2 linked regions of the Bradyrhizobium diazoefficiens genome follow. The protein of the gene in region 1 interacts with the protein of each later gene in a pairwise test. Links are inferred from orthologs where the notes say so. Each region holds a gene or a part of one and is shown in the gene's direction. Other genes may lie near its edges. The genes, in order: secD and pheT.

Region 1 (9,839 bases):
CGATGCCCCCCAATCAGCACCCGCCGGAAAAGATGATGTTTCAGCTCACGCTGAGGCGTCGGGGCATCAGCGATCAGGCGGTGCTGCGGACCATGGAGGAGGTGCCGCGCGACGAGTTCGTCGACGAGGCCGATCGCGAGGGGGCCTATCGCGACAGTGCGCTGCCGATCGCCTGCGGCCAGACCATTAGCCAGCCCTTCGTGGTTGCCTACATGACCGAGCAGCTCCAGCTCCAGAAGCAGCACCGCGTGCTTGAGATCGGCGCCGGCTCGGGCTATCAGGCGGCAGTGCTGTCGCGGCTAGCAGGCCAGGTGCTTACGGTCGAGCGCTATCGCAAGCTTGCCGACACGGCGCGCGCCAGGCTTGAAAAGCTCGGCTGTCACAATGTTGAGGTGATGCTCGGCGATGGTCTCAACCTGCCACCCAATATCGGCCCGTTCGACCGCATCATCGTCACCGCCGCGCTGGAGCAGCTTCCGGAGAACCTGGTCGAGCGGCTTGAGGTCGGCGGCATCCTGATAGCTCCGGTCGGTCCGCATCAGGGCGTGCAGACGCTGATCCGCCTGAGCCGCACCGCGGCCGGGATCGAGCGCAAGGAACTCGTCGAGGTGCGCTTCGTGCCTGCGCTGCCCGGCGTGGCGCGGGAGCTGTAGATTCCCGGATTGGCTGTGCTGCCAACATCTTATTGGGAGGGTTAAGCCGTTATTTACTCGGCGCGTGTTTACTTAAAAGACCAGTTCTGTTGCGTACGAGTGAGTAACCATGTCTGTCGTCGCCGAGTTGCTTTACTCGCGCCGCGTGCCGCAGGTCGCGGTGCTGGCGCTGATCTCCTTCAGCTTTGCGGGGTGCAGCGCCGACATGTCGTCGCGGCTGTCCCAATCGAATTTCTCCAATCCCTTCGCGTCTGAGCAGACCGGTTCGGTGCAGCAGGCCCCGCCGCCGCAGCGCGAGCTGCCGCAATATGCGCGGCCGCAGACCCAGCCCGGCTCTTACCAGTCGCAGCCCTTGCCGCCGCCCGCGGTGTCCGCGCCGCAATCCTATCCCGTTGCGGCTGGTGGTGGCGTGTCCGGAGGCGGTCGCGGCGTCAGCTCCTATGCACCCCCGACGCAGCCGCACCTCGAGACCACGGCCACCGTGCCGCCGCGCTCGGTCGCGGCCGCCCAGCCCGCCGGCGGGACCAAGATCATCGTCGGCACCAGCGACACGCTCGACGTGCTCGCCAAGCGCTATCACGTGACGCCGCAGGCGATCCTCGCCGCCAACGGCTACAAGGGCCCGCGCGCGCTTTCGCCCGGCCAGCAGCTGATCATTCCGCATCCGGCCACGGCCGCAGCGCCGGCCCCGGTGATGGCGCCCGTCGCCGCAGCGCCTGCTGCGAAGCCGGTTGCAGTCATGGCTGCGCCATCGAGCTCCCACTTCGTCAACCGCGGCGACACGCTCGTCAGCATCGCCCGCAAGAACCACATCTCGGCGGCCGAGCTTGCCCGGGCCAACGGCATCGAGCCGTCGGCCAAGCTCAAGCTCGGCACCAAGCTGATCGTGCCCGGTGCCAAGACCGCCGCTATTGCGGCGTCGGCTGCTGCGGCTCCGGTCGCGGCCGCTCCGGTTGCGGGGACGTTCCAGCCGGTCGCGGCGGCTCCGGCGCAGGCAACCAAGATGGCGGCCGCCGCCGCGCCGGTGCAGAGCGCGCGCCTCGCCCAGGCCACAGCCAATGTCGAAGAGAAGCCTGCGGAGGCTCCGGCGAAAGCCGCCGAGACCACCAGTGCGCTGCCGACCTTCCGCTGGCCGGTGCGCGGCAAGGTGGTCACGAGCTACGGCGCCAAGACCAACGGCAAGTCCAACGACGGCATCAATCTCGCGGTGCCCGAGGGGACGCCGGTCAAGGCGGCCGAAGACGGCGTCGTCGCCTATTCCGGCAACGAGCTGAAAGGTTACGGCAATCTGGTCCTGGTTCGGCACTCCAATGGCTACGTCACCGCATATGCCCATGCGAGTGAGCTGTTGGTGAAGCGCGGCGATACCATCAAGCGCGGTCAGGTCATTGCCAAGTCGGGTCAATCCGGGGAGGTGGCGTCGCCGCAGCTCCACTTCGAGATCCGTAAGGGATCGAGCCCGGTTGACCCGCTTCAATTCCTGAACGGGGCGTAAGGCCTACGCAGAGTAGGACACGCAATCGCCACAAGCACACTGTCATCGCCCGCGAAAGCGGGCGATCCAGTACGCCGCGGCCTCTCGATCGATCACAACTGTCTCTGGAATACTGGATTCCCCGCTTTCGCGGGGAATGACAGTTGTGGGTTGGGCTATAACTCCGGCTACGCCACCGTCAGCTTCACACCCATTCGTCCCGCCAGCTCCTGCACGAACTGCCAGGCGACACGGCCCGAGCGCGAGCCGCGTGTGGTCGACCATTCCAGCGCCTCGCGCTCCAGCGCCTCGTCGTCGACGTTAATGCCGAAATGACTGCAATAGCCGCGCACCATGGCGAGGTATTCGTCCTGGCTGCAACGGTGGAAGCCAAGCCACAGGCCGAAGCGATCCGACAGCGACACCTTCTCCTCGACGGCTTCGCCGGGATTGATCGCGGTCGAGCGTTCGTTCTCGATCATCTCACGCGCCAGCAGATGGCGGCGGTTCGAGGTGGCGTAGAGGATGACGTTCTCGGGCCGGCCCTCGATGCCGCCTTCGAGCACGGCCTTGAGTGACTTGTACGACGCATCATTGCCGTCGAAGGAGAGATCGTCGCAGAACACGATGAAGCGGAAGGAGGAGGCGCGTAAGCGCTCCATCAGCGCGGGCAGGCTCTCGATGTCCTCGCGATGGATCTCGATCAGCTTCAACCTGTCCGCCGGCTTGCGCTCCGCATTGATGCTGGCATGCGCGGCCTTCACCAGCGACGACTTACCCATGCCGCGCGCGCCCCAGAGCAGGGCGTTGTTGGCGGGCAGCCCATTGGCGAAGCGCTCGGTGTTCTCCATCAGGATGTCGCGCATCCTGTCGACGCCCTTCAGCAGGAACAGCTCGACCCGGCTGACCCGTGGCACCGCCGAGAGTCGGCCGTCGGGATGCCAGACATAGGCGTCCGCCCGTTCGAACGCCTCTGGGATGACGGCGGGCTTGCGCTGGGCGGCGAGATGCGCCGCAATGGTCTCCAGTGCGCGGACAATGCGCTCCTGGGAGAGGTCGGCCGGGGCTGCCTTGAGCTCAGCCTTGGGGCGATTTGCCGCGATGCGGGCGGGCTTGCGGGCAGGGGTGTGGGGGCCTTTGCCGGCCGGGCTTTTGCTTGGTTTTTTGGGCATATCTGAAGTTCCTGAGAACGCAGCCTTATCGGGCCTGACGGCGCGCTGCAAGGTGGCCAAAAGGGCGGTCTGGCAGCGTTGCAATTGGGGCGGTGGCCGCTATAGTCCGCGCGAATTTGACCGAACCGGTCGCCTTTGAGGGCCTGACCGGCTGTCCCCCGTTCTCACGAGGATCGTCCGAATGCTGATTACCCCTGCGTATGCCCAGGCTGCGGGCGCCGGCGACACCAACAGCATGTTGATGTCGCTGCTGCCGTTCGCCCTGATCTTCGTGATCATGTACTTCCTGATTCTGCGTCCGCAGCAGAAGAAGGTGAAAGACCACGCCGATCTCGTGAAGAACATCCGCCGCGGCGACACCGTCGTGACCTCGGGCGGCCTTGTCGGCAAGGTCACCAAGGTCGTCGACGACGACCAGATCGAATTCGAGATATCCGATGGCGTGCGCGTGCGGCAGATGCGCCAGATGATCTCCGGCGTGCGTGCCAAGGGCGAGCCGGCCAAGGAAAGCGCGAAGGAAGCCGCCAAGGACGACACCGCGGCGAAGTGAGCGCTTTCCCGCGAGTTTCCTAAGTTTGCTGCAAGCTCCTGATCTGACAGGTCCAGTCGATGTTGTATTTCACGCGGTGGAGGGCGCTCGGGATTATCCTGACAGCGCTGATCGTGTGCCTCTGCGCGGTCCCGAACTTCTTCCCCGAGGCGCAGGTCAAGACCTGGCCCGCCTGGGCGCAGCGCCGGCTCGTGTTGGGTCTCGATTTGCAGGGCGGCTCCTCTCTGCAGCTTGAAGTCGATTCCGCATATGTGAAAAAGGAGCGGCTGGAGCAGATCCGGGACGACGTCCGTCGCGTGCTGCGCGAGGCCAAGATCGGCTTCACCGGCGGCGTGACGGTACGCAACGACGCGGCCGAAGTTCGCATCACCAAGGACACCGATCTTCAGCCTGCGCTTGCCAAGCTGCGCGAGTTGGCCCAGCCGATTGGCGGCCTGATGGGGTCCGGCGGACAGCGCGACCTTGAAGTCGTCGACGCCGGTGGCGGATTGATCCGCCTCAGTATTCCGGAGGCCGCGATGCTCGATCGCATGCGCAAGACCATCGAGCAATCGATCCAGATCGTCGAGAAGCGCGTCAACGAGCTCGGCACCGTCGAACCCATCATCCAGCGTCAGGGTAACGACCGCATCCTGGTGCAGGTGCCGGGTTTGCAGGATCCCACCCACTTGAAGGAATTGCTGGGCAAGACCGCGAAGATGGAATTCCGCATGGTCGATCCCTCGGTGCCGCCGGACCAGGCGCAGCAGGGCAGGATTCCGCCGGAGTCCGAGTTCCTGGCGGCCGCCAATCCTCCGCCGCCCGGCTACGTCGTGAAGAAGCAGGTGCTGGTTGCGGGCGGCGACCTGAAGAACGCCCAAGCGACCTTCGACCAGCGTACCAATGAGCCGGTCGTCAGCTTTCAGTTCAACACCTCGGGAGCGCGCAAGTTCGCGCAGGCGACGCAGGAGAATGTCGGGCTGCCCTTCGCGATCGTACTCGACAACAAGGTGATCTCGGCGCCGGTCATCCGCGAACCGATCACCGGCGGTCAGGGCCAGATCTCCGGCAGTTTCACCGTGCAGTCGGCCAACGACCTCGCAATCCTCTTGCGCGCCGGCGCGCTGCCGGCGCCCCTGACGGTCGTGGAAGAGCGCACGGTCGGTCCGGGCCTCGGCCAGGACTCGATCGAGAAGGGCGAGCTCGCCGCCTATGTCGGCTCGATCCTGGTCGTTGTGTTCATGCTGTTGACATACCGGCTGTTCGGCGTATTCGCCAACATCGCCGTCTGTATCAACGTCGCAATGATCTTCGGCCTGTTGTCGCTGCTCAGCGCCACACTGACGCTGCCCGGCATCGCCGGCATCGTGCTGACGGTCGGTATCGCGGTCGACTCCAACGTGCTGATCTATGAGCGCATCCGCGAGGAGTTGCGCGGCGGCAGAAGCCCGATCTCGGCGATCGACGCAGGCTTCACCCGGGCGCTTGCCACCATTCTCGACTCCAACATCACCACATTCATCGCCGCTGCAGTGCTGTTCATGATCGGCACCGGTCCGGTGCGCGGCTTCGCAGTGACGCTCGGCATCGGCATCATCACGACGGTCTTCACCGCCTTCACCATGACTCGCCTGATCGTGGCATGGTGGGTGCAGTGGAAGCGGCCGAAGACTGTGCCGATTTGACAATTCGAGGCCGGCTGTGACCACTACTCAACTCGTTCTCACTTCTCTCGGCGTCCTGATTGCCGTGCTGACCGTGGTCAGCGTGCTTGGCCTCCTGCCGTCGCTGCGCATCGTCCCGGACAATACGCATTTCGACTTCACGCGCTTCCGCCGCATCAGCTTCCCGATGTCGGCTGTGCTGTCGATCGTCGCCATCACGCTGTTCTTCACGCACGGCCTGAACTTCGGCATCGACTTCAAGGGCGGCACCTTGATGGAGGTACGCGCCAAGTCAGGCTCCGCCGATCTTGCGCAGATGCGCACGAGCCTTGGCAGCCTCGGTCTCGGCGAAGTCCAGCTGCAGCAATTCGGCGGCCCCGCCGACGTGCTTCTCCGCGTTGCTGAGCAGCCGGGCGGCGACAAGGCGCAGCAGGCAGCCGTCGACAAAGTTCGCGGCGCCCTCGGCGAGTCCGTGGAGTATCGCCGCGTCGAGGTGGTGGGCCCGCGGGTCTCCGGCGAGCTGCTGGGTTGGGGCATGGCCGGCCTGATGCTCGCGATCGGCGCGATCCTGCTCTACCTCTGGTTCCGCTTCGAGTGGCAGTTCGCGCTCGGCGCCATGATCGCCAACGTGCACGACATCGTGCTGACGATCGGTTTCATGTCGATCAGCCAGGTCGATTTCGACCTGACCAGCATCGCGGCGCTGCTCACCATTCTCGGCTATTCGCTCAACGACACCGTCGTCATCTACGACCGTATCCGCGAGATGCTGCGCCGCTACAAGAAGATGCCGATGCCGCAGCTGCTCAACGAGTCCATCAACTCGACGCTGTCGCGCTCCATCATCACCCACTTCACGGTGACGCTGGCGCTGCTGGCCCTGCTGCTGTTCGGCGGCCATGCGATCCACAGCTTCACCGCGGTGATGATGTTCGGCGTGGTGCTGGTCGGCACCTACACCTCGATCTTCATCGCGGCCCCGATCCTGATCTATCTCGGCGTCGGCGAACATCGCGAGGATGCGCCCGAGACGGCCACGCCGGCGAAGAAAACCAAGGCATGATCCGAACCCTATGCCCTCGCACGCGTTTGCGGGGGTAGTCAGCCCATTCGGACGAGGCTCATGGCCGGCGATCCCAACGCTCCGCATTTTCCGCGCTCGGCGCCGATCGAGGCCTATGGCAAGGGCGGTTTTGCCTTTGCCGGCATGTCGCACCGCGGCTCGCTGCTCTGCCTGCCCGACGCGATCTGGGCCTGGGATGTGACCGACCCTGCGCAGATCGACCGCTATTCGCTGGACCGCGTGTTCACGGCCGCCAACAGCATCGACACGCTGCTGATCGGCACCGGAACCGGGCTCTGGCTGCCGCCGCCCGCCCTGCGCCAGGCGCTGAAAGCGGTGAGGGTGGTGCTGGACACGATGCAGACCGGCCCCGCCGTGCGCACCTACAACATCATGATCGGCGAACGGCGGCGCGTCGCGGCTGCGCTGATCGCCGTGCCATGAGCAGCGCCGCGCCGCCGCCCGACACCGTTACCTTCTGCGCCGACCTCGTGCGTAGCCACGACTTTCCGCACTATGCGGCGACGTTGTTCGCGCCTGCCGCCGAGCGCCGCGCGCTATTGGCGCTCTACGCCTTCAATGTCGAGATCGTCCGCGTCCGCGACCAGGTGAGCCAGCCGTTGCCCGGTGAGATCCGCTTTCAGTGGTGGACCGATCTGCTCGCGGGCCATGTCCATGGCAGCGCCGAGGGCAACCCGGTGGCGGCGGAGCTGCTCCGCGCGATCCGCGATTTCGACCTGCCGGTCGAACCGCTGTCGCTGCTCGTCGATGAGCATCAGTTCGACCTCTACAACGATCCAATGCCGACCATGGCGGCCCTGGAAGGCTATCTGGCGGCGACCTCATCGGCGCTGTTCGCGCTCGCAGCCCGCATCATGGCGCCACCTTCGGACGCGACCGAGCATCTCGCCCGGCATGCCGGATTGGCGCAGGGCATGGTCCAGGTCATCGTCAACCTGCCGCGAGACGCCGCGCACCGGCAATTGTTCCTGCCGCAGCAGGTGCTGGCGCGCCACAATTGCAGCATGGAGGACGTGTTCGCCGGCAAGGAGACGCCGAACCTGCGCGCCGCGCTGGAGCAGATCGTGGGCGAGGCGCAGCAGCATTTGGCGACAGCGCTCTCGTTGCTGAGGAAGGTGCCGGCCGCGGCCCGCGCGGCCTTTCTGCCGCTGGGACAGGTACGGGCCGATCTCAAGCGCCTGTCGCAGCCCGGCCGCAATCCATTCGCCCCGCAGCCGATCTCGCGGCTGCGCGCGCTGTGGACGCTGTGGCGCGCTTCACGTTCCCGGGAATTTACCAAATAGCGGGTGGCATATCGCCTGAGCCGGCCAAATGCTCTATGCTGTCCCATGGCCGAGTTGTCCCAAAGCAAGTCTGTCGATCCCGGCGGCTTTCCGGTCGCACCTGAAGACATTCACGCCGCCGCCGAGACCATCCGCGGCGCTGTCGTCGAGACGCCATGCAACTACAGCCGGACGCTGAGCAGCATCTGTGGCTGCGACGTCTGGCTGAAATTCGAGAACCTCCAGTTCACCTCCTCGTTCAAGGAGCGCGGCGCCCTCAACCGGCTCACCGCGCTGACGCCAGGAGAGCGCGCGCGTGGCGTCATCGCGATGTCCGCGGGCAACCACGCACAGGGCGTTGCCTATCACGCGAGGCGGCTCGGCATTCCCGCCACCATCGTCATGCCCGTGGGCACGCCGATGGTGAAGGTCGAGAACACCAGGCACCACGGCGCCGAAGTGGTGGTGACGGGCGCGACGCTGGAGGAGGCTGCGGCGTTCGCGCGCAACCATGGCGAAGCCCGTGGCATGATCTTCGTCCATCCTTACGACGATCCGCTTGTCATCGCCGGACAGGGGACGGTGGGGCTGGAGATGCTCAAGGCCGTGCCGGAGCTCGACACGCTGGTCGTCCCGATCGGCGGCGGCGGGCTGATCAGCGGCATCGCCATTGCCGCCAAATCAATCAAGCCGTCGCTGCGGATTCTTGGCGTCGAAGCCTGGCTCTACCCCTCGATGTACAACGCCATCCACGACGGCAATCTGCCGGCGCGCGGTGACACGCTCGCCGAAGGCATCGCGGTGAAATCGCCGGGCAAGATCACCACCGAGATCGTCCGCCACCTCGTCGACGACATTGCGCTCGTCAACGAAGCCGAGCTCGAGCGCGCGGTCGCGACCCTGATCTCGATCGAGAAGACCGTCGTCGAGGGCGCCGGCGCCGCCGGCCTTGCCGCGCTGATGTCCGATCCGTCCCGCTTCGAAGGCCAGAAGGTCGGCCTGGTGCTGAGCGGCGGCAATATCGACACGCGACTGATCGCTTCGGTCCTGACGCGGGAGCTGGCCCGCGAGGGGCGGCTAACCCAATTATCACTCGATATTCCGGACCGGCCCGGGCAATTGGCAGCCGTGGCGGCCCTGCTGGCCGAGGCCGGGGCCAACATCATCGAGGTCTCGCACCAGCGGACCTTCTCCGATCTGCCGGCCAAGGCGACGCTGCTGCAACTCGTGATCGAGACCCGCGATGCCGCGCATCTCGACGAGGTCATGGCCAGGCTCGGGGCCTCTGGACTGAGCGCACGCTGCACGTGAACGTCGCATCGCGACATCCGACGCGATCGCTACTCCGGCAGACCCGCAATACGAAGTGCGTCGCCAAGGGATGAAGCGAGCGCTGGGTCACAATTGACGCCCGCAAACTGGCGGCCATAGCGAAAGGTCGGGTGCAACTCCAGCACACGCGCAGCCGCCGCCTTCGCTTCCTGCAAGCGTCCGAGCCTTGCCAGAGCCGCGGCCAATTGCACATGGGTAATGCTGTGGCGGGGATTGGCCTGGACCGCGCGGTAGGCGGCGTGACAGGCCGCCTCATACCGCCCACGATGGAAGTGCCCCAGAGCCTGCGCGTCGAACGCTGCGAAAGCCCAGGAATCGAACGGGCTGAGCCGCATGCCCTTTTCGCTCCATTCGATCGCGCGGTCGGCATCGCCACCCCAGCCGAGCATGACACTGCCAAGGATATAGGTCAGCGCCGATGAGGGGCTGATCGCGAGCGCGGCGTCAAGTGCAGTAAAGGCCGCTGCGCGATCATGCCCATCCATGCCGATCGAAAATCCGGCCAGGGTGAGGGCGACCGCGTCATCCTGCCCGTGGGCGATGGCGGATCGTGCGTGGCGGATGGACGCCGTACGATTGGTCTCCTGCAAACCGGCGCGCAGGAACAGGCAATGATGGCACATCGCAGCGTTGCCGTGAGCCAGCGCATAGTCAGGTTCGAGCGCGATC
Region 2 (10,108 bases), 3.7 Mb from region 1 along the record:
GCATCGCCGATTTGCGCCAGCTGTTCGACAGCGACGTCCGTTGGCTGTCCCATTACGGCTTCAAGCCACTCGAGGTGCCGACGCTGGCGGGAGGGCTGAGCGCGTGATGGCGGGGATTGGCCACGCGGTGACCCTCTCCGTTCCCTTCGCGGAGAGAACCCTCTCCCTGACCCTCCCCCGCAAGCGGGGGAGGGAATGGATAGAGCGTGCGCTTGGCGTTCGCATGGATACGTACCCCCTGGCCGCTCGACAGGTCGAACTCCCTCCCCCGCTTGCGGGGGAGGGTTGGGGAGAGGGTTTCTCCGCAATGGGGCTGCCAATGGTTGATCCCAAGCATCCGGACTGGAAAGTGCCGGCCAAGCTGCGCGCCAACGCACGCGCACTCAAGCGCAATTCGACCGACGCAGAGCGAATCCTTTGGTCGGAGCTGCGGGCCCGTCGATTGAACGGTGTGGTTTTCCGCCGCCAGGTGCCGATCGGAAACTACATTGCCGATTTCGTCTGCCATGCAGCCAAGCTCGTGATCGAACTCGATGGTGGCCAGCATTTCTCGGATGAAGGCGAGCGCGCCGATGCGCGTCGCTCGGCCGCGATCGAATCGAAGGGCTTCAAGGTGGTCCGCTTCAGCAATCTCGATGTCATGTCCAATCGTGGCGGCGTTCTCGAAACAATCGCGACCGCCATCGCGGAGAGAGCCCCCACCCCAGCCCTCCCCCGCAAGCGGGAGAGGGAGCAGACCGCCTCCCTGGAGAAAAAGCAGCCATGAAATTCACCCTCTCCTGGCTGAAAGATCATCTCGACACCGACGAGCCCTTGGACAAGCTCGCCGAGAAGCTCACCATGATCGGGCTCGAGGTCGAGAACATCGAGGACAAGGCGAAGGCGCTCAAGCCCTTTACCATCGCCAAGGTGATCTCGGCCGAGCAGCATCCGAATGCCGATCGCTTGCGCGTCTGCATGGTCGACACCGGCGACGGCGGCGCGCCGGTGCAGGTCGTGTGCGGTGCGCCGAATGCGCGCGCGGGGCTGGTCAGCGTGTTCTCGCCCCCAGGCACCTATATTCCGGGCAAGGACATCACGCTCGGCGTCGGCACCATCCGCGGCGTCGAGAGCCGCGGCATGCTGTGCTCGGCGGCGGAATTGCAGATCTCCAACGACCATGACGGCATCATGGAATTGCCGGCGGACGCGCCGATCGGTGCGGGTTACGCCGAATGGGCCGCGCTCGGCGATCCCGTCATCGAGATCAACCTCACGCCGAACCGGCAGGACTGCACCGGCGTGCACGGCATCGCGCGCGATCTGGCCGCCGCCGACATGGGCAAGTTCAAAGACCCCACCATCAAGCCGATCAAGGGCGAATTCCCTTGTCCCGTGAAGGTCGCGGTCGAGGACGCGACGCTGTGCCCGGGTTTCGCGCTGCGCCTCGTGCGCGGCGTCAAGAACGGGCCGTCGCCGGAGTGGCTGCAGAAGGGGCTGACCGCGATCGGCCTGCGCCCGATCAACGCGCTGGTCGACATCACCAACTTCATGACCTACGACCGCGCGCGGCCGCTGCACGTGTTCGACGCCAGGAAGGTCAAGGGCAATCTCGTGGTGCGCCGCGCCCGCGACGGCGAGACTCTGCTGGCACTCGACGGCCGCACCTACAATCTCGATCCCACCATATGCGTGATCGCCGATGAGCACGGCGTCGAATCGCTCGCCGGCATCATGGGCGGCGAAGCTTCGGGCTGCGACGAGACCACCACAGACGTGCTGATCGAGTCCGCGCTGTGGAACGAAATCAACATCGCCCAGACCGGCCGCAAGCTCGGCATCAATTCCGATGCGCGCTACCGCTTCGAGCGCGGCGTCGATCCGGCCTTCATGGTGCCCGGGCTTGAGCTCGCGACAAAACTCGTGATGGAGATGTGCGGCGGGGCGCCGTCCGAGACCGTCGTGGTCGGCAAGGCTTTTGGCGACGACCGCGTGATCGATTTCCCGGTCACGGAGGTGAAGCGCCTCTCCGGCATCGAGGTGCCGCAAGCCGAGATGAAGCGCATCCTGACCCATCTCGGCTTCATGATGGCGGGCCCCGGCCCGGTCGTGAAGGTCGCGGTGCCGTCGTGGCGCTCCGACGTGCACGGCAAGGCCGACATCGTCGAGGAGATCGTCCGCATCTTCGGCGTCGACAAGGTGCCGATGACGCCGTTCGAACGCGGTGAGGACGCGCGCAAGTCCGTGCTGACGCCGCTGCAGCTGCGCACCCGCCGCGCGCGGCGCGCGCTGGCGAGCCGCGGCATCATCGAGGCCGTGACGTGGTCGTTCATCACCAAGGCTGCGGCAGAATTGTTCGGCGGCGGCCAGCGCGAGCTCGAAGTCGCCAACCCGATCGCGTCCGACCTCTCCGACATGCGCCCGACCCTGCTTGCGGGGCTCATCTCGGCAGCACAAGCGAATGCCGATCGCGGCTTTGGCGATGTCGCGTTGTTCGAGGTCGGCCAGGTTTTCAAAGGCGATCGGCCGCAGGACCAGTTCATGGCGGCGAGCGGCGTGCGCCGCGGCTTTGCCTCCTCGGAAGGCCTCGGCCGGCACTGGACGGGCTCGGCGCAAGCCGATGTGTTCGATGCCAAGGCCGATGCGCTGGCGGTGCTGGCGGCTGCCGGCGCGCCGATGCAGGCGCTCCAGATTGTCGCGGGCGGACCGGCCTGGCTGCATCCGGGGCGCTCCGGCACGATCCAGATCGGTCCGCAGAACGTGCTCGGCTACTTCGGCGAGGTGCATCCGCGCGCGCTGGAGACGCTCGGCGCCGACGGTCCGCTTGTCGTGTTCGAGGTGATCCTCGACCGCATCCCCGAGGCGAAGAAGAAGCCGACCCGCGCCAAACCGTTGATCGAGCTGTCGGCGTTCCAGCCTGTTACGCGCGATTTTGCGTTCATCGTCGACCGTTCCGTGAAGGCGGGCGACATCGTCCGCGCCGCGCTAGGCGCGGACAAAAAGCTGATCACCGGCGTCAACGTCTTCGACGTCTATGAAGGCAAGGGCATCGATGACGGCAAGAAGTCGATCGGCATCGCCGTGACGCTCCAGCCGCGCGAGAAGACGCTGACCGACCAGGAGATCGAGGCCGTCGCCGCGAAGATCGTGGCGGAGGTTACGAAGAAGACCGACGGCACCTTGAGGGCGTGATGCTCTGGAATGGCAGGGCATGAGTATCGCCGACCTCCTCCCGAAGGACGTCAGCCTCACCATTGCGATGGCGCTCTGCGCCGTCGCTTTCGTTTCGGGCACCGCCCGCGGCTTCTCCGGCTTCGGCGCGGCATTGATCTTCATGCCGCTGGCGAGCAGCATCGCGGCGCCGCGGCTCGTTGCTGCCTTGCTGCTCGTGATCGATTTCGTCGCGGCGGCGCCGCTGCTGCCCCATGCGTGGCGGAAGGCGGACCGCAAGGCCACGGCGGTGATCGTGCTGGGCGCGCTGGTCGGTGTCCCGGTCGGCACCTATTTCCTCAGCGTGCTCGAACCCGTCACCACGCGGTGGATCATCTCCTGCTTCGTCGCGGCGCTGCTGCTTCTGCTGCTGTCGGGCTGGCGCTATCGCGGCAAGGACCACACCTGGCTCTCGGTCGGCATCGGCGGCCTCTCCGGCTTCTGCAGCGGCCTCGCACAGACCGGCGGGCCGCCGATCGTCGGCTATTGGCTCGGCCGCCCCATCGCGCCGATCGTCGCGCGCGCCAACATCGTGCTGTTCTTCGGCGCTTCGGATTTCTTCTCGATGGTCAGCTATGCGACCACCGGGCTGATCAGCCGCGAAGCGCTGGCGCTCTCGCTGATCGTTGGGCCGGCCTATGCGCTCGGCGTCGCATCCGGCGCGTCGCTGTTCGGCCGCGCCAGCGAGAAGGTGTTTCGCGGAATCTGCTACGCCCTGATCGCGATGGCGGTGATCGCTGGACTGCCGGTGCTGGACGGGATCTTGCGCTAGTACTGCCGCGGCGCGCGGCGCCGCTTCGTGGACTGCGTCGGCACCTCCAACGGCTCGTCCCTGATTGCGCCGATCCTGCGCAGGGCTGCATCCGCGGCGCGCTCGCCGCTTTCCCAGGCGCCGTCGACCGTGCCCCACAGCGTCTCGTGCGTTGCTTCGCCGGCGAGGAACATGCAGCCGATCGGCTCGGCCAGGACCTTGCGCGAGAGCTGGCCGCCCGGTGAGGCCGCCGACATTGCGCCCATGACATAGGGCGAGGCGTTCCAGCGCGTCGCGCTGGTCTTCTGCACGGCGGAAGCAGCCTCGCTGCCGAACAGTTTCGTGATCCATTCCTTCGCGAACGCAGCCATCGCCTTCTCGCCCTGCTCGGAGAGATCGCGGCCGAACGCGCCGCCGACGTCGATCGAGCACAGCGAGGATCCGCCGATATTGGCGTACATCAAAGCCGTGCGGGTCGAGTTGCTCTGCTCGATCAGTATGTCGTCGCGCGTCAGCCCGAGCGGATTGCCCGGCAGTTGCAGCACGATGTGATCGTAGCTGCCAAGGCTGAGCTTCGAGGCCGCGTCCAGCGCTCGCTTGGGAAGATCGGGCCCGAACTTGATCGCGCCCGAGGTCAGCACATTGGTCGAGACCGTGATGATGGCGGCGCGCGCGGCGATCTTGCCGCTTGGCGTCTCGACGCTGACGTCGCGATTGCTCCAGACGATGCGGCTGGCCGGCGTCGACAGCGCCACCGGCGCCTGCTCGCCGAGCCTGGTGATCAGTGTGCCAAGCCCCTGACGGCAGGCGATGGCGGCGTTGCGGTCCTGGGCGCGCGACTTGTCGATCGCCGACAGCTCCTTCAAATCCTTACCGGCAAAGCTCGCGCCCAGCATGAACTCGGCGGCACCGGCCCAGTCGCCGAGATCCTTCGGCAGCACGGAGGCGCAGGACGTATCGAGCTTGCCGCGCCCGGCTTCGTCGATGGCGCGGTTGGCGCGGACCAGCGCCGCCAGGAATTCTTCGGTCTCGCCAGCCCGCGCGTTGCGGCGGCCGATGCGCATCTTCTGGCCCGCCGGCGCCTGCACCACGTCCAGCCCGGCACCGCGCGCGAGGCGGATCATCGGATTGGTCTCGGGATTGTGCATCCAGCGCGCGCCGCGGTCGAACGGCGTGTCGAAGGTCGTGGTATCGGTGATGCAGCGGCCGCCGATTTGCGAGGCCGCTTCCACCACCACCACCTTGCGGCCCGTCGCCATGATGCGCCGCGCCGCAGCGATGCCGGCAACGCCCGCCCCGATGACGACAATGTCAGCGTCGCGCGGCAAGGGCGCGGCGGTTGCACGCAGGACGGGCATGGCGGCAAGGGCCGCCGATGCCGAAAGGAAACCGCGGCGGGTGATTGTCATGTCATGGTTTCCGGGAACTTGCGACGGACAGGAACAGCCCGCGAACCTTGCTGCATCTGGCGTTGCACGGCAACCATCACGGTGAATCAATCGTGCTTGATCTCACAGAGTGATGAACCGAATTGCAACACGTTTCGACCATGATAGAGAAGGGAAAAAGACGGTCGGCAAAGACCGTGGGGGAGCTTGAAATGGGGACGGTCCTGGACTCAGTCGGCAAGCTGATTGCCGCGTACCTCTCGAAGGAGGTGCCGGGCTATGAGCCGTTCACGCCCAGCGATCCCGAGCACCTGCGCGGCGTGATCGAGCCCGGCGACGTACTGCTGGTCGAGGGTAACAACCGCATCTCCGGCATCATCAAATATCTGACGCAGTCGACCTGGTCGCACGCCGCGCTCTATGTCGGTCCGATCGAGGGGGCCGAAGAGGCGGGCGGAGAGCCGCATGTGCTGATCGAGGCCAATATCGGCGAGGGTGTCACCTCCGCACCGCTGTCGAAATATTTCCCGTATCACACCCGCGTCTGCCGCCCGGTCGGGCTGTCCTATGAGGACCGCACCACGGTCTGCCGCTATGCGATCAACCGCATCGGCTTCGGCTACGACACCAAGAATATCGTCGACCTCATGCGCTTCCTGTTCCCGCTACCGATACCGCAGCGCTGGCGGCGGCGCATGATCGCGATCGGCTCGGGCGATCCGACCAAGATCATCTGCTCGGCGCTGATCGCCCAGGCCTTCGACGCCGTGCGCTATCCGATCTTGCCGAAGATCACCAAGGCCGGCAGCCGCGCCGCGCGCCGCGAGATCCTGCACATCCGCGATTCCTCGCTCTACATGCCCCGCGACTTCGACATCTCGCCCTATTTCGAAGTCGTCAAACCCACCATCGTGCACGGCTTCGACTACACCTCCCTGCACTGGGCCGACAAGCAGAAGCCGCTCGAGGAGGTAGCGGGCACATTCAGTGTGTTTCCAGAAACGCTCCGTGCGCCGCCGCTCGTTCCTGAAGCGATTGACGAGGAGACGCCGGCTGAAGTTTCGGCTGAGGAAGTGAGCACGCCGCCAGCAGAGAGGCAAGCCACAGAGCATTTCCCGCTGCTTAGGAAGCTTGCGATGTACCGCCCGCGGCGGCGAGGTCGCGCGCGCGAGATCGCGGCGTAGCCTCTGCTGTCGTCCCTGCCTAGTGCGCAATAGCGCACGGGAGCAGGGACCCATACCGCGTGATCTAGCGCGTGCGGGCGCAAAAGGTATCGAACAGCAATCTTCGCCAAACCACTCCCTGGGATTATGGGTCCCTGCGTTCGCAGGGACGACAGCTGGGGTGTGGCACGAACTCGCTTCAACAGTCGTCATCGCGAGGAGCGCAGCGACGAAGAACGACAGTGGAGACCTATCGCTCCGCCCGTCCGATCACCGCCATCAGCTCCGCGATCTTCTCGCGCTGATCCGCCTTGTCGCCGCTCGCGATCGCGTGCTCGACGCAATGGGCGACGTGGTCCTTCAAAACCTCTTCCTCGACCCGGCGGAGCGCCGCGCGCACCGCCGAGATCTGCGTCACGATGTCGATGCAGTAGCGGTCCTCCTCTACCATTTTCGCGAGGCCGCGAACCTGGCCCTCGATCCGGCCGAGACGTTTTCCGACGGATGCCTTGATGTCCTTGCGCATGAGGTCTATATACCCCCCTAGGGTATGAATTACAAGACCGGAGTGCGACAATGAACAACGGCGAGCACAAGCATCATCACGACGCGGAAACGCATTCCGGATGCGGCTGTTCCACGAAAGTCGCGCCGCCCGCCAAGCCCGCTGACTCCTCCTGCTGCGGCGGACACGGCGATCACGCCGGCCATGCCGAGCATCATCATGACCATGGCGCAGCGGCGACAAAGGTGCTCGATCCCGTTTGCGGCATGACGGTCGATCCCGCGACCTCGAAACACCGCTTCGAGCATCGCGGCAAAACCTTCCATTTCTGTTCGGTCAGCTGTCGCACCAAATTCGCCGCCGATCCCGCAAGATATCTTGCCAAGGAGAAAGCGCCCGAGCCCGAGATGCCCCAGGGCACGATCTACACCTGCCCGATGCATCCGGAAGTCCGCCAGGTCGGACCCGGCAGCTGCCCGATCTGCGGCATGGCGCTGGAGCCGGAGGTCGCGAGCCTGGAGACCGGCCCGAATCCTGAACTCGCCGACATGACGCGGCGTTTCTGGATCGGCGGGGCGCTGGCGCTGCCGGCCGTGGTGCTGGAGATGGGCGGCCATCTCGCGGGACCACACAACTGGATCGACCCGGTGCTGTCGAACTGGATCCAGCTCGTCTTCACCACGCCCGTGGTGTTCTGGGCCGGCTGGCCATTCCTGGTGCGCGGCTGGCAGTCGCTGGCGACGCGCAACCTCAACATGTTCACGCTGATCGCGATGGGCACGGGCGTTGCCTATGTCTACAGCCTGATCGGCACCATCGCGCCGCAAATTTTCCCTGCGACCTTCCGCGGCCATGAGGGTGCCGTCGCAGTCTATTTCGAAGCGGCCGCCGTCATCACCGTGCTGGTGCTGCTCGGCCAGGTGCTGGAGCTGCGCGCGCGCGATGCGACCTCAGGCGCGATCAAGGCGCTGCTCCAGCTTGCGCCGAAGACGGCGCGCCGGGTCGATGCCGATGGCAGCGAGCACGAGGTCGAGATTGAGCAGCTCCACGCCGGCGATTCCTTGCGCGTGCGCCCAGGCGAGAAGGTGCCGGTCGACGGCATCATCCTCGAGGGCCGCTCCTCGCTCGACGAGTCGCTCGTCACCGGCGAGTCCATGCCGGTCACCAAGGAGACCGGCGCAAAGGTCATCGCCGGCACGCTCAACCAGTCGGGGAGCTTCATCATGCGCGCCGACAAGGTCGGGCGCGAAACGCTGCTGTCGCAGATCGTGCAGATGGTCGCGGACGCGCAGCGTTCGCGCGCGCCGATCCAGCGGCTGGCCGATCAGGTCGCGGGCTGGTTCGTGCCGACGGTGATTGCCGTCGCCATCGCCGCCTTCGGCGCCTGGGCCTGGTTCGGACCGGAGCCGCGGCTGGCGTTCGGGCTCGTTGCCGCCGTCAGCGTGCTGATCATCGCCTGTCCCTGTGCGCTGGGTCTGGCGACGCCGATGTCGATCATGGTCGGTGTCGGCCGCGGTGCGCAGGCAGGGGTGCTGATCAAGAACGCCGAGGCGCTGGAGCGGATGGAGAAGATCGATACGCTGGTGGTCGACAAGACCGGCACGCTGACCGAGGGCAAGCCCAAGGTGGTCGCGATCGTGCCTGCGACCGGCTTCGTGGAGGACGACATTCTTCGGCTCGCGGCCAGCGTCGAGCGCGCCAGCGAGCATCCGCTGGCCGACGCCATCATGCGCGCTGCGAAGGAGAAGCAGCTCAGTCTCGGCCAAGTCGAAGAGTTCGATTCGCCGACGGGCAAAGGCGCGACCGGCAAGGTCGACGGCAAGACCATCGTGCTCGGCAATGCAGGATATCTGTCGTCGATCGGCATCGACACCAGGGCGATCGATACCGAGGCGGAGCGGCTGCGCCAGGATGGCGCGACCGTGATCAACATGGCTGTCAATGGCAAGCTCGCCGGCCTGTTCGCGATCGCGGATCCGGTCAAGGCCTCGACGCCGGAAGCGCTGAAGGCGCTCGCGGCCGAAGGCATCAAGGTGATCATGCTGACCGGCGACAACCGCACCACGGCAGAGGCGGTGGCGCGCCGGCTCGGCATCGCCGAGGTCGAGGCCGAGGTGCTGCCGGATCAGAAGAGCGCGGTCGTGACAAAACTGCAAAAGGCCGGCCGCAGTGTCGCGATGGCCGGGGACGGCGTCAACGACGCGCCGGCGCTGGCGGCGGCCGAAGTCGGCATCGCCATGGGCACCGGCACCGATGTCGCCATGGAGAGCGCCGGCGTCACCCTGCTCAAGGGCGATCTCACCGGCATCGTCCGTGCGCGAAAATTGTCGCAGGCGACCATGAGCAACATCCGGCAAAACCTGTTCTTTGCCTTCGTCTACAACGCTGCCGGCATCCCGATCGCCGCAGGGATTCTCTACCCCGCGTTAGGCGTGCTGCTGTCGCCGATCATCGCTGCGGCGGCGATGGCGCTGTCCTCGGTCAGCGTGGTCGGGAACGCGCTGCGGCTGCGCGCAACGCGGCTGTGAGGATGACGGTGCGCTCCCTCGCCCCGTTCTTACGGGGTGAGGGGCTGCTTCCGCGATCACGGTGAGAAATGGACTCGCGGAGAGTCCCCCTCACCCGGAATTCAAGCTACGTTTGAATTCCGACCTCTCCCCGCAAGCGGGGCGAGGTAAGAAAGGCGCCGCGCGAGGGAACATTCTGATGCAGCGAATTACCATCACAATCGAGGACGATCTCTTGGCGGAGATCGACGCCGCGGCCGAGGCGCGCGGCTACCAGAACCGCTCCGAGATCATCCGCGACCTCGCCCGCGCCGGGCTGCAACAGAGCGCGGAAGACACCGCGCAGACCGGTCCCTGCGTCGCCGGCCTCATCTATGTCTACGACCACGCCGCGCGCGACCTCTCAAAACGCCTGGTGCAGGAATTCCACGGCCACCACGACCTCGCGCTGGCAACGCTGCACGTCCATCTCGACCACGACAATTGCATGGAGATGACCGCGCTGCGCGGCGACGCCGCCGAGGTCAAGCATTTCGCCGACCACATCATCGCCGAGCGCGGCGTCCGCTACGGGCGCGTGATGATGATCCCCACGGGCGACGGCA

Evidence for each region.
Region 2: the proteins of secD (region 1) and pheT interact in binary tests that used the Escherichia coli proteins (3 or more experiments, as listed by UniProt). The link is inferred for Bradyrhizobium diazoefficiens from one-to-one orthologs.

What each region holds. Positions count from the first base shown.
Region 1 is NZ_CP067100.1:3,984,769-3,994,607, forward strand. The notes cover bases 3,376-6,210. They hold secD (protein translocase subunit SecD), read left to right. Parts: upstream 3,376-3,908; coding sequence 3,909-5,513; downstream 5,514-6,210. Other genes in these bases: yajC (preprotein translocase subunit YajC), read left to right, coding at 3,481-3,849; secF (protein translocase subunit SecF), read left to right, coding at 5,530-6,210. Also shown: JJB99_RS18885 (protein-L-isoaspartate(D-aspartate) O-methyltransferase), read left to right, coding at 3-653; JJB99_RS18890 (LysM peptidoglycan-binding domain-containing M23 family metallopeptidase), read left to right, coding at 763-2,148; JJB99_RS18895 (ATP-binding protein), read right to left, coding at 2,316-3,299; more of secF, read left to right, coding at 6,211-6,555; JJB99_RS18915 (Mth938-like domain-containing protein), read left to right, coding at 6,616-6,999; JJB99_RS18920 (phytoene/squalene synthase family protein), read left to right, coding at 6,996-7,859; JJB99_RS18925 (threonine ammonia-lyase), read left to right, coding at 7,905-9,149; JJB99_RS18930 (winged helix-turn-helix domain-containing protein), read right to left, coding at 9,179-9,839. UniProt on the Escherichia coli protein: Part of the Sec protein translocase complex. Interacts with the SecYEG preprotein conducting channel. SecDF uses the proton motive force (PMF) to complete protein translocation after the ATP-dependent function of SecA.
Region 2 is NZ_CP067100.1:247,414-257,521, forward strand. What follows is about bases 363-3,466. They hold pheT (phenylalanine--tRNA ligase subunit beta), read left to right. Parts: upstream 363-762; coding sequence 763-3,171; downstream 3,172-3,466. Other genes in these bases: JJB99_RS01105 (endonuclease domain-containing protein), read left to right, coding at 363-766; JJB99_RS01115 (sulfite exporter TauE/SafE family protein), read left to right, coding at 3,191-3,466. In the rest of the region: pheS (phenylalanine--tRNA ligase subunit alpha), read left to right, coding at 1-107; more of JJB99_RS01105, read left to right, coding at 320-362; more of JJB99_RS01115, read left to right, coding at 3,467-3,961; JJB99_RS01120 (flavin monoamine oxidase family protein), read right to left, coding at 3,958-5,349; JJB99_RS01125 (YiiX/YebB-like N1pC/P60 family cysteine hydrolase), read left to right, coding at 5,541-6,512; JJB99_RS01130 (metal-sensitive transcriptional regulator), read right to left, coding at 6,742-7,017; JJB99_RS01135 (heavy metal translocating P-type ATPase), read left to right, coding at 7,068-9,524; nickel-responsive transcriptional regulator NikR, read left to right, coding at 9,703-10,108.